2 linked regions of the Salmonirosea aquatica genome follow. The protein of the gene in region 1 interacts with the protein of each later gene in a pairwise test. Links are inferred from orthologs where the notes say so. Each region holds a gene or a part of one and is shown on either strand. Other genes may lie near its edges.

Region 1 (6,626 bases):
AAGCCCACTCCGAACGAAACAATATAAGAGGGCCAAACCGACTGAGTTAGCGTTAAATCAAACCAGTCCTGAATCAAACTGCTGCACACCAACTGGACAATAGCACCCGTACCGGCAACCAGAAAATAAGCAATTAGGTCTTTACGATTGAGGAATTTAGTTCTTGACTCGGTTGACATTACGGCGCTCTGTTTCATAGGCGGTGGCTGATTTGGGGCACAATAGTAAAAATAAATCCCACTGCAAACAACGTACCCGGTACGATTTTAGGATTTTGTGTTGCTTTGAGCGCACGGTTTTTGATGCATAATATAGCTTGTGGAGCGGCAAAATTTCGGGCAAGCAGATAGTACACTTATTTTTTCAATACGTAGAGATTGGCCATAGATCCTTCCACCTTTTTTCCCGACATGTCCAACTGCGTCAGGGTATTCTCACCCACAGTATATCGATTGGGGCCTTCAATGCCTTTCAGCTCAATCGTGCGACTTGATACGTCCCAGGCATAGGTACCTTTTTTTTCAAAAACGGCGCTTTCCTTTTTTCCCAGGTAGGTCGTCTTCTTTATGAAGGATTTGTCCGTGTGCAGGGTGATTTCAGTTTGTATACCCTCACAATCGGCGCAGGGAAGTACGCCTGTGTAGGTACCTGCGTAGTCGGCAGAGTCAGGCAAAGACCGATCCTGATCAGTAACCGATTGGGTGATAGTAGTATCTGTGGAATTGGATGCTGAATTGGTTGAGGAAGTACAACTTCCCAAAACAAAGGCCACAAAGCCAAGCATCAGCCAGACATTTTTCATTACGAATCCAACAGGTTTTAGTTATTAAATTTCTCAAACGATTTGGCAACATCCCGGAAGGTATTTCCCGCTACCTTGGGGCTGTCTTCCTGTTTGATCGAGCCACTGCGAAGCGCGTCGATTACCGCGCACATGGTCATACGGCTGTTGACATATTGTTGATAAAACTCATCGCTTACTGGGGTGCGTGACTTGGAGGCTTGCTCAATATACGTCTTGAGCGCGGATGAAACAGCCATCGGATTGGTGTTCTTGTTGGCTACCAGGCGATCCATAGTGGCGGCATCGGCCTGGGCCGATTGGGTGATTTTTTCGGCCAGTTGATTTTGTTTGGCCTTATCGAACTGTTGGCTTGCATAAAGCCACTGCAACTTATCCAGCGGACAGCCCTTCGACAGCAGGCTGTTGTCGGTATCCGCCGATCCTTCGACATCGACCCGGGCGTTGCCGCCTCCCATAGAGGGACTTTGGCTAGGGGAAGTGGTAGCGCATTGGCTAAGGATGCCCATACATCCTATAAAAATGAGTTTTTTGATCGTTGTCATAACCTTAATGCTTGTTTGGCAGGTTGGACAAATATCGGATAAATGTGTTTAAATGCCCGGGTACCTTAGCAGAAATCACGGAGTGTCACGCGCATTCTTGATTTATTCCCAAAAACTTGCTCACAGCAAAAAAAGAAACGGCGATCACTGTATCGTGATCGCCGTTTGTCAAAAATCAAATAATTTCTGTCTTACAGAATAGCAAAACCCAGGGTAGCCTGGAACAGGTTGCTCTTTTTGCCGAATTTGGAGGCCGTGCTGGCGTTGTTGTAGTTAATGTTGACAACATCGTTCACATTGCCCTCATAGCGCACATCCAGGCTTAGGCGTCCGAAGTCCAGTCCAATACCCGCCTGGTACCCAATCGCTACGTTATTATCAAAAGTAGCTTCGGTATTCCCTTCGGTGTACTTATTGAACGAATCGCTGATTTTTCCGCTATCCGATAAGCGGAATGAAGCTACGGGTCCCACGTTGATCCGGAAGATTTTGGCGATGCGATAACCCAACAATACAGGAATGTCCAGATTACTGAAACGCACGTCCAACTCGCCCTCATCGTTGGTTAATCCGGTCTTGTACACGTCGAATTTACCTCCTTTTTGGGAGAGCATTATTTCGGGCTGTACGTAGAACTCGCGTCCGAACCGCATGAAAATACCTCCGGCAAACCCGGTAGAACGATTGTCATTGTTTTTGAAGTCGAAGCCCGTGCTACCTGAGCCCAGTGAGAGGTCATTGCCCCGGATGTTGGATAAATTTACCCCGGCTTTAAGACCCAGGCGGAAGAAAGGATCATATTCCTGTGCTGTAGCAGCGAAACTTAGCAGTGTGGCAACCGCCACGATGAATAACTTTTTCATGGTTTGTAATTTAAAATATAAGTGATTGAGAATTGTACTAAAAATAGAATGCCATTGGGATTAGAGGGGGGTAAAAAAGAAAAGAATAGGAAAATGGGTAGGAGTTTCCCCGAATCGTTTCGCCGGAGTCAGGTAGTTTTTACTATTCGCAATTGAACCGGAAAAACAAGGAATGACGCGAGGGCAGAAGCTTCCTCTATGAAGTATTTTGGCACTGAAACCACTTTTTTGCCGGGCTTTTATGGAAGAAACACCGGTACCACGGGTGAAAACGCTAATTTTGCGCCGTCGTTCCGGGCTACCCCACGACCTTGAATCCCGTTAACATCAATCCATTAGCAGAATGAGCGAGTACAACCACCGCGTAATTGAACAAAAATGGCAACAATTCTGGGACGAGCAGCATACCAATCGCGTCGTCATCGATCCCTCCAAACCCAAGTATTACGTTTTGGACATGTTCCCCTATCCGTCGGGGGCGGGCTTGCACGTGGGACATCCGCTGGGGTACATCGCCTCGGATATTTATTCACGCTATAAGCGTCTCAAAGGCTTTAACGTATTGCATCCCATGGGGTTCGATAGCTTCGGGCTACCTGCTGAGCAGTACGCCATCCAGACGGGCCAACATCCGGCCCTGACGACCGAGCAAAATATTACCCGCTACATCGAGCAATTAAAGAATTTAGGGTTCAGCTACGACTGGAGTAGGGAGGTACGTACCTCCGATCCGGCTTATTACAAGTGGACGCAGTGGATTTTTGGAGAGTTGTTTAACAGCTGGTACAATAACAAAACCGACCGGGCTGAACCAATAGGTACCCTGACACAGGAGTTTGGTCACCGGGGCAACGGACGGGTCGATGCGCCCTGTGACGAAGATACGCCACTGTTTACGGCCGCCGAGTGGAAGGCCATGAGTGCGGACGAACAATACCGAATGACGCTTAAGTACCGCCTGACCTACGTGGCCGACGCCACCGTGAACTGGTGCGCCGGGCTGGGCTCGGTACTTTCCAATGACGAAGTGAAAGACGGCGTTTCGGAGCGCGGCGGTTTTCCGGTGGAGCAGAAACTCATGCGCCAGTGGATGATGCGCATCACGGCCTACGCGCAGCGACTGTTGGACGGCTTGGATACGATCGACTGGACGGAATCGCTCAAAGAACAGCAGCGCAACTGGATCGGCCGATCAGTGGGCGCGATGGTCAAATTCGGGGTGGAAGGGTACCCCGACCGCACCATCGAAGTTTTCACGACCCGCGTGGATACCATCTACGGCGTGACCTTCATGGTGCTGGCTCCTGAGCATGAACTGGTCGATCAGATTACGACCGAAGCGCAGAAGGCGGAAATTAAAGATTATATAGAAAGTACCAAAAAACGTTCCGAACTCGACCGCGTATCAGACGTCAAAACCGTTTCCGGCGCTTTCACCGGCGCGTACGCCATCAATCCGTTCAACGACCAAAAGGTACCTATCTACATCGCCGACTACGTGCTGGCGGGCTACGGGACGGGCGCGGTGATGGCGGTACCTTCAGGCGATCAGCGCGACTGGAATTTTGCCACGCACTTCGGCTTGCCGATCATTCCGATTCTGGACGGGCAGCAGAATATTGAAACTGAAGCCGACCCCACCAAAGAGGGTAGGTACATCAATTCCGGCATCATCAACAGCTTGTCGTACGCCGAAGCTACCCCGGTTTTGATTCAATGGATGGAAGAGCGTAACATCGGAAAAGGAAAAGTCAACTACCGGCTCCGTGATGCCGTATTCAGTCGGCAGCGCTACTGGGGCGAACCCGTACCTGTCTACTACAAAAACGATGAAAACGGCCAGCCGCTTCCCTACTTGATGCCTGAATCCGAGCTGCCGCTGGAATTACCATCCGTGGATAAGTACCTGCCCACCGAAACCGGCGAGCCACCGCTGGGCCGGGCCGAAGATTGGAAGTACCACGGAAAATATGATTACGAGCTGAGTACCATGCCTGGCTGGGCGGGCAGTAGCTGGTACTGGTACCGCTACATGGACGCCCATAATTCCCATGAATTTGCTTCCCCGGAAGCCATCGATTACTGGCGCGATGTGGACCTGTACCTCGGCGGGACCGAGCACGCCACGGGCCATTTGCTGTACAGCCGTTTCTGGAACAAATTCCTGAAAGACCGCGGCTATGTACCCGAAGAAGAGCCATTCAAGAAGCTCATCAACCAGGGGATGATTCAGGGACGGAGTAGCTTTGTGTATCGCGTGAAGGGTGATGATTATTCCAAACCTGTTTTCGTAAGTGCGGGTTTGCGGGCTCAATACGAAGTTTCCGCATTGCACGTGGATGTTAATATCGTGGAAAACGACGTGCTGGATATTGAAAAATTCAAAGCTACCCGTCCCGACATTGCGGGAGAGGGCGCTGAATTTATTCTGGAAGAGGGCAGGTACCTGTGCGGTGTGGAAGTGGAAAAGATGTCCAAGTCCAAGTTCAACGTCGTCAACCCCGACGACATCGTGGAGCGCTACGGGGCCGATACGCTGCGGCTGTACGAAATGTTCCTCGGTCCGCTCGAGCAGGCCAAACCCTGGAACACCAATGGCATCGACGGTACCTACCGCTTTATTCGCAAATTCTGGCGCTTGTTCTATAACGATGCCGGACAATGGCTCGTGAAAGACGAGGTACCTACTAAGGAAGAACTGAAGGTACTCCACAAAACCATCAAGAAGGTACAGGAAGACATCGAAAGCTTCTCGTTCAACACCGCCGTGAGTGCCTTCATGGTGTGTGTCAATGAGCTGGGTACCTTGAAATGTTTTAAGAAAAGCATCCTGACTGAGCTGGTCGTGTTGTTGTCGCCCTACGCGCCGCACATTACCGAAGAGTTGTACGCCGCCCTGGGCAATGAGCCAGGTACCCTTACCAAAGCCACTTTTCCGGTTTGGCAGCAGGAGTACGTTACCGACGATGTGTTCGAATATCCGATTCAGATCAACGGTAAGGTACGGGCTACGCTTTCGTTCGCCCTCGACACGCCACCCGCCGAGGTAGAAAAAGCCGTGCTCGCCAACGAAATCGTGCAAAAATGGCTGGATGGCAAAGCTCCAAAAAAGGTGATTGTGGTACCCAAGCGGATCGTGAACGTGGTATTATAAAAAAATCGGGAGGGGTAATGGCCCCTCCCGATTCGTCACTATTTCTCACTATACCCTTTAAAAGTTGTTGGATTACTCGAACGTCAGTGTGCGCTCGATTACCGATTTTTCGCTGGTGATGGAGAATTCTTTCACTACTTCTTCGCCTTTGCTGGCTACCATCACTTTGTATTCACCATCGTTCAGGTCTTTCAGGTTGAACTTGATGGCGGTTTTCATTTGCTTGCGGCCGATGCCTTCACGAGCCAGCACGTCGCCCTTGGCGTTGGTAATGATCACGGCGGCCGTGGCGAGTCCTTTTTTCTCGACGTTGACGTTGATGCCCCCGTCGATGTTTTTGTAAATCACCGTAGCGAAGGTGGTGGGTTTTTTAGCGCTTTCGCCAGGACCGGCAAATGCTACTGTAGTACCAAGCGCCAAAGCGCAGATAAGGGATTTGAATGAATTTTTCATGGCTTTTTGTTTTTTAAGTTTTGGCTAATATTTGTCGTTATTGACTCTACAAAGGTGGGGTATAGGAAGGTACTATGTAATACAAAGTACAGGAACGGAAAATTGAAAGGATGAGTGGTGTAGAAAGGGGAGAATAGTAATTTAAAGGCATACGAACTTGTCGGCCCGGTCGTTGGACTGGTAGTCAAGTGTGGTACAACCGTAATACAATTGGGAGTGAAATTTGTCAAATGGGGCGCCGTTGTAGTCGGCTTGGTAGCGGGAATATGCGGATGTTCATCCCGCAATCATTTGCTGATCAATAACTTATCGAATTATCTTCAATACAGCAGCCATAAAACCCCCATAATCAGCGCCCACCGGGGCGGGGGTACCTATGCGGGCTATCCCGAAAATTGCCTCGAATCGTTCGGCTACCTGGCCCGACAGATGCCCGTTGTCATCGAGTGCGATATTTCTATTACGAAGGATAGTATACTGCTGATGATGCATGACGACACCTACGAGCGCACGAGTACCGGTACCGGCAAAGTCAGCGAGCAGACCTGGACCTACGCCCAAACGCTTTTTCTGGAAGATCACCGTGGTGTTGCTACCAAGTACCGCATTCCCACGCTGGATGAAGTGTTGAAATGGGGGAATGGAAAAGTTATCTACACGCTGGACGTCAAGAAAGACGTACCCTACCGCTGGGTAGTGGAAGCTGTGCAAAATGCCAAAGCTGAAAACTACGCCGCGATTATTACCTACACCGCCACTCAGGCCGAACTCGTGCATCGCCTGGACCGCCGACTGATGATTTCGGTTAC
Region 2 (6,231 bases), 4.7 Mb from region 1 along the record:
TAATAGGGACAAACTGAAAGGAGGGCGTCGACACCCGTAAAATCGGTGGCAGCTATTGCTTCGAGAACCGCGCGGGTGTTGTTGCCCCCGAGCCCGTAAATAATGGGTAATTGGCGGGTGTTATGCTGTTTCGTGAATTCCAGCAGCGCCTTTTTCTCATCGGGCGAGGTCGTGGAGGTTTCACCGGTGGTACCCTGCACCACCAGGTAATCCACGCCCCCCTCAGAAACGAATTCAATGAGGTTTTTAAGCCCTGGGTAGTCAATATTCTCGTGTTCGTCAAAAGGGGTTATCAGGGCCACGCCCACGCCTTTGAATCGCTCGTCCAACGCCATGTAAAGTGTATTGAGGGGTACGCCCCCGCGTTTAGAAATTTGGGATTGGAATACCTACCGATCATTCGATCAATGGTTCCTATTTTTTTGCAAAGGTAAAACCCTTGGCGGATATTTGGATTTAAGAAGTAAGCATTGCCACGAATTCTTCCTCCGACAGAATCGTCACGCCAAGTCGCTTCGCTTTTTCCAGCTTGGATGGTCCCATATTTTCACCGGCTACCAGGTAGTTGAGCTTACCCGAAACCCCGCTCAGTACGCGTCCCCCATTCGCTTCAATCCTGGCTTTCAGCTCATCCCGATCAAAGTGCTGAAAAACGCCCGAAATCACGAAGGTTTTGCCCTGGAGCGTATCTGATTCGATTTCAATGGGTACCTCGTCGGTAGCAAAGTTCAGCCCGGCCATCCGAAGACGCTCGATCAGGCGTTGGTTTTCGGGATCGCTGAAATAGTCGCGCACACTCTGCGCAATCCGACCCCCGATTTCGGGTACGTTAACGAGTTCTTCCAGGGAGGCGGTCATAAGGGCATCCATGTTTCGAAAATAGGCCGCCAGCTTTTCCCCCACTGTGGCTCCCACGTAGCGGATACCCAGGCCAAACAGCAGGTTTTTGAAGGGTACCTCTTTCGAACTTTCGATTCCTTTCAGGATATTTTCCACGGTTTTTTCGCGGAAACTGATTTTCTTGGTTTTTCCGGTTTCTTCGTTGAGAATTTCTTTTTCCAATCCCAGCAATGAATCGTAGTTCAGGTCGTAGAGATCGGCCACCGTATGAACCAAACCTTTATCGAAAAGTAATTCTATTTTGCCCTCACCCAGGCTATCGATGTTCATGGCCCGGCGCTGGATGAAATGCTCGATTTTCCCCCTCAATTGGGGCGGACAACCACGCTCGTTGGGACAGTAAAAAGCTACTTCACCCTCCGGCCGAATCAGGGTAGTCCCGCATTCGGGGCAATGGGTAGGAAAATGGATTTGTTCCGTATCAAACAGGGTGCGCTGGGTATGGTCCACTCCCGTAATCTTGGGAATGATTTCGCCGCTTTTTTCGACAAATACCGTATCGCCCAAATGCAGCCCAAGCCGTTCCAACTCGTTGGCATTGTGCAGGGTAGCCCGTTTGACCTGAGTGCCGGAAAGGTGCACCCCCCTGGCTTTCTCATAGGGTACCCCCCGCTCGGATAACGCCGATAGGTTGGCTACGGGAGTCACCGCGCCCGTTCGACCTACCTGGTAGGATACGAAACGCAGCAGGGCCGGTTTGTTTTCCGCTTTGTATTTGAAGGCAATAGCCCAGCGTGGGCTTTTCGAAGTGCTGCCCAATTCGCGTTGTTGGGCATAATCGTTTATTTTCAATACAATTCCATCCGTGGCAAGGGGTAGCTTGTATCGTTTTTCCTCCCATTCATGGATAAAAGCAATAGCTTCGTCGATCGTATGGCATTTTCTCCAACCCGGTGAAACATTGAACCCCCATTTCTGTAGACCGATCAGGCTTTCCTCGTGTGACTGAAAAATGTCCTCATCGCTCAGAAAGGAATAAACATAGCAATCGAGACCGCGGCGAGCTGTCTCGGCGGAGTCCTGTAGCTTGAAAGCGCCGGAAGCCGCATTTCGGGGGTTGGCATACAGGGAGTCGCCGGTAGCCTCGAGTTCGGCATTGAGCCGTTCGAATGAGCTGAGAGGCATAAATCCCTCGCCACGTACCTCTAAAAACCCAGGTATGGCATCGCCCGAAATCCGTAAAGGCAACGAACGGATCGTTTTCACATTGGCAGTGATATCATCCCCCCGGGTACCGTCGCCCCGGGTAACGCCCCGCTGTAAAAGTCCATCCTCGTAGGTAAAACTGAGAGAAATCCCGTCGAACTTCAACTCGCACACGTACTCGTGGCTCTCCTCGCCCAGCCCTTTTTTCACACGCTCATCAAAGCTTCGCAGCTCCGCCTCGCTATACGTATTATCCAGCGATTGCATGGGGTACCTATGGTAGACCGTCGGAAAGTTTTTGGTGATGGTACCTCCTACCCGCTGCGTGGGTGAATCAGCCAATTTCAAGGCTGGATGCTCGTTTTCTAACGATGTCAGCTCTTTTAACAGTTCATCAAACGCCTGGTCGGATATTTCAGAGACGCTGTCCTGATAGTACCTGTCATTGAAGTAGTTGATTCGATCGGTCAGGTAGGCAATGCGTTCGGCAGGAGTCATGAATAGCAATACGTTGATTTACAAACAAATACAGGCTACTAGCCCAAACAAAAGGCCTACAACAAGCCGTTTTAGTCCTTTTATGCTTATTTTCGCTCAAAAGTAGCAAAAAGCAATCGGCCATCGAACAGCCGCCTTCAATTTCATTTCCCTCCCCTTTACCCATATGCCCTTAATCTCGCCTTCCATTCTTGCCGCTGATTTCGCCAATCTTCAACGTGACGTTGAAATGCTCAACCGTAGCGAAGCCGACTACATGCACGTGGATATAATGGATGGCATGTTCGTACCCAACATTTCGTTTGGCATGCCGGTGTGCCAGGCCGTGAATCGCCACGCTCAGAAACCCCTCGACGTGCACCTGATGATTGTGGACCCCGATCGGTACCTGAAGGATTTCCGCCAGGCCGGCGCTGAAATCATTACGGTCCATTACGAAGCCTGTCCCCACCTCCATCGCACGGTGCAACACATCAGGGAATTGGGCGCCCAGCCGGGGGTAGCCCTCAACCCGCATACTCCCGTCGAATTGCTGACCGATATTTTAACGGATATTTCCCTGGTACTGATTATGTCGGTCAATCCGGGTTTTGGCGGTCAAACCTTTATTGAAAATACCTACCGGAAAGTAAGGAAGCTGGCCGAGATGCGCCGCGAAAGCGGAGCCGATTTTTTGATCGAAATCGATGGGGGCGTGAACAGTGAAAACGCCCCCCCTCTGCTAAAGGCAGGCGCGGATATGCTGGTAGCCGGTAGCTTTGTCTTCAAATCGCCTGATCCCCTCCAAACGATTTCCATTCTGAAAAACACCGAATAATGTACGGCTTACAGCAACCCTCCTTACTAACATACTATTCAACCAAGGCATGAAAAACCTCTACGTAATCCTGCTGGTTCTCCTGAGTTCCGTGCCTCTTGCCGCGCAAAACAGCTACTACTTCCCGGGTAGGAAATTCAATCCCAACATTCTTTCCCCGGATGCTTTCCTGGGGTACTCCGTAGGTACCCACCATACGCGCTACGATCAGATCGTGGCGTATTTCGAGTACCTGGGTACCGTTTCGAATCGTGTGAAATTCCAGACAACGGGTCGTACGTACGAGTACCGCCCGCAGTTGATGGTGGCCTTCAGTAGCCCGGAGAATCTGAAAAATCTGGAAAGCATCCGTCAGAACCATATTAAGCTGGTGGACCCTGCCGCTACCATGCCGGATATTAAGGCCATGCCCGTAGTGCTTCAACTGGGATACAATGTGCATGGCAACGAAGCTTCGGGCGGCGAGGCTTCTATCCTAACGGCCTACTACCTGGCGGCGAGTGAAGATCCGGAAATCCAGAATACCCTGACCCACGCGGTTATTTTCATAGAACCCGTCATCAATCCCGACGGTCGTGACCGCTTTGTGAATTGGGTGAATATGCACAAAGGCATGCCGCCCGTTTCGGACCCTAACGATCGTGAACATAATGAAGTGTGGCCCAGTGGGCGGGTGAATCACTACTGGTTCGACCTGAACCGCGATTGGTACTTGGCGGTGCATCGCGAAAGTCGAAACCGGCTGAATTTCTACCATCAGTGGTACCCCAACGTCGTGACCGACCACCACGAAATGGGTACCAACTCCACTCATTTTTTTGAACCTTCCAAGAAAAGCGCCGAGAATCCCCTCGTGCCCGACTACGTGTACCGCACCCTCAACGACACCTTTGCCCGATACTTCGAGACGGCCATGAACGAGATCGGTTCGCTGTATTATTCCAAGGAGTCATTCGACAACCTGTATCCCGGCTATGGCTCAAGCTACCCCGATATCGAAGGTGGCATTGGTTTCCTGTTCGAGCAGGGCAGCTCCCGGGGACACGTGCAGGAAAGTCAGAACGGATTGCTGACGTTCTCGTTTGCAGTCCGTAATCATCTGGTCAACGCCCTGGCTACGATCCGGGGAGCCGTTGCAGAGCGCGAAAACCTGCTTCGTTTCCAACGGGAGTTTTTCGATTCGGCCCTGGCGGCGGCGAAAAAGAACCCGATCAAGGGCTACGTGGTGAGTGCGGGCGATGACGAAACCCGGAGCCGGGCTTTCTTGAATACGCTACTGCTGCACCGGATCCAATGCTATCCCCTGGACAAAGAAATGAAGCAGGAAGGTCAGACCTTCCTCGCGGGCCGTAGCTACTACGTACCCATGAACCAGCCCCAGTACCGCATGATACAGTCCGTTTTTGAAAAACCAGTTACCTTTGCCGACAGTATTTTTTACGATGCCTCGGCCTGGAACCTACCCCTGGCCTACGGACTGAACCACACCGAAATCAGATCCGGCAACGTGTCTACCGGCAATCCGGTCACCTTCGAATCTTTGGCGATTGCGCCGGTACCTTTTGAAAAAAGCAGGTACGCCTACCTGTTACCCCCTACGGATTTCAACACCCACAAGGCTTTGTACCAACTGCTTTCTGCGGGCAATTTGGTTAAGGTAGGTCAAAAACCCTTCCGCACCGGGACCGATCAGGGTGAGAAATCCTTCGGCAGTGGTACCCTGCTCATTCCTGTACAAGCGCAGAAAACAACTTCTGACTCTTTGTATAAAAAACTGATAGAAATCGCTGCTTACACGGGAGTACATTTTTACTCAGTAAAAACAGGGTACAGCCTGGAAGGGGTTGATTTGGGAAGCAACACCTTTGAAACCGTCAAGCTTCCCAAAGTGCTGATGCCGATCGGCCAGGGTACCAGTCAGTACGAGGCGGGGGAAGTTTGGTTCATGATGGATCAATACTTAGGCATGCCCATTACAAAAGTGGAGTTGGGTGATCTCGGCAGGGTCAATTTGGGTGAATATGATGTCATTGTGATGGTCAGTGGACAGTACCCTTCGGAAGCTGGATTTGTAGGAAAACTGAAAACCTGGGTCGAGGGAGGGGGTACCTTAGTAACTTTCAAATTGGCATCGGAATGGGCTATTAAAAATAAACTGGTCGCGGAGAAAATCCGAAGCCTGAAAGACAGTTCTAAGACCCAGGAGCGTCTCGATTACAGTAAAGCCGTCGATCAGGAAGGGGCTAAATATACGGGGGGGCCATCTTTCTGGCTGATCTCGATACCACGCATCCCTTGGGATATGGTTTTACGGACCGCAAGATCGCCCTATACCGTAATAGTAACACTTTGCTGGAAATCTCGGAGAACCCCTACGCTACTGTAATTCAGTACGACAAAAACCCGCTCCTCAACGGGTACGTTCATCCGCAATCTCTGAAAAAAATCGCTTCCTCGGCGGGCTTGCTGTCCACGACGGCCGGACGGGGACATATTCTTTTGTTTTCTGATAATCCCAATTTCCGGGGTACCTGGCTGGGTACCAGTCGACTTTTTTTCAATGCGTTATTTTATGGTAAGACCATTTCTACCCCCGCAGTAGGCTCCTCTAAAGAGTAGTTTGCTTTTTTTCGGTAAATTCAAATTTCAAATTGTTTTTAAGAAGAGGGTACCTTAGTGAGTGAGGAAGTGTGATTGCCTTTTAAGTCGCCTACCTCTGCCCAATATTTTAACAATTCAGTGCTTAGTTCGACCAGAGGCCCGTTTGGGTGCAGAGAAGCAAATCAATGCGTTTTGGCAAGGAATTGACTGGTGAATTCGTTCAACCATAAAAGTGAGGTGTGCTAACTATGAATTATTTTCCATTGAAT

Evidence for each region.
Region 2: the proteins of leuS (region 1) and ligA interact in binary tests that used the Escherichia coli proteins (3 or more experiments, as listed by UniProt). The link is inferred for Salmonirosea aquatica from one-to-one orthologs.

The regions. Positions count from the first base shown.
Region 1 is NZ_WHLY01000002.1:1,222,025-1,228,650, reverse strand. What follows is about bases 2,213-5,564. They hold leuS (leucine--tRNA ligase), read left to right. Parts: upstream 2,213-2,553; coding sequence 2,554-5,364; downstream 5,365-5,564. Other genes in these bases: GBK04_RS06245 (T9SS type A sorting domain-containing protein), read right to left, coding at 5,437-5,564. Also shown: GBK04_RS06270 (GtrA family protein), read right to left, coding at 1-197; GBK04_RS06265 (copper resistance protein NlpE), read right to left, coding at 356-802; GBK04_RS06260 (hypothetical protein), read right to left, coding at 820-1,347; GBK04_RS06255 (porin family protein), read right to left, coding at 1,539-2,210; more of GBK04_RS06245, read right to left, coding at 5,565-5,817; GBK04_RS06240 (glycerophosphodiester phosphodiesterase family protein), read left to right, coding at 6,034-6,626.
Region 2 is NZ_WHLY01000002.1:5,933,090-5,939,320, forward strand. Bases 1-2,957 are described here. They hold ligA (NAD-dependent DNA ligase LigA), read right to left. Parts: upstream 2,545-2,957; coding sequence 457-2,544; downstream 1-456. Other genes in these bases: dapA (4-hydroxy-tetrahydrodipicolinate synthase), read right to left, coding at 1-335; rpe (ribulose-phosphate 3-epimerase), read left to right, coding at 2,711-2,957. Outside these bases: more of rpe, read left to right, coding at 2,958-3,361; GBK04_RS25795 (M14 metallopeptidase family protein), read left to right, coding at 3,411-5,747; GBK04_RS31125 (hypothetical protein), read left to right, coding at 5,711-5,980; GBK04_RS25800 (OmpA family protein), read left to right, coding at 6,211-6,231. UniProt on the Escherichia coli protein: DNA ligase that catalyzes the formation of phosphodiester linkages between 5'-phosphoryl and 3'-hydroxyl groups in double-stranded DNA using NAD as a coenzyme and as the energy source for the reaction.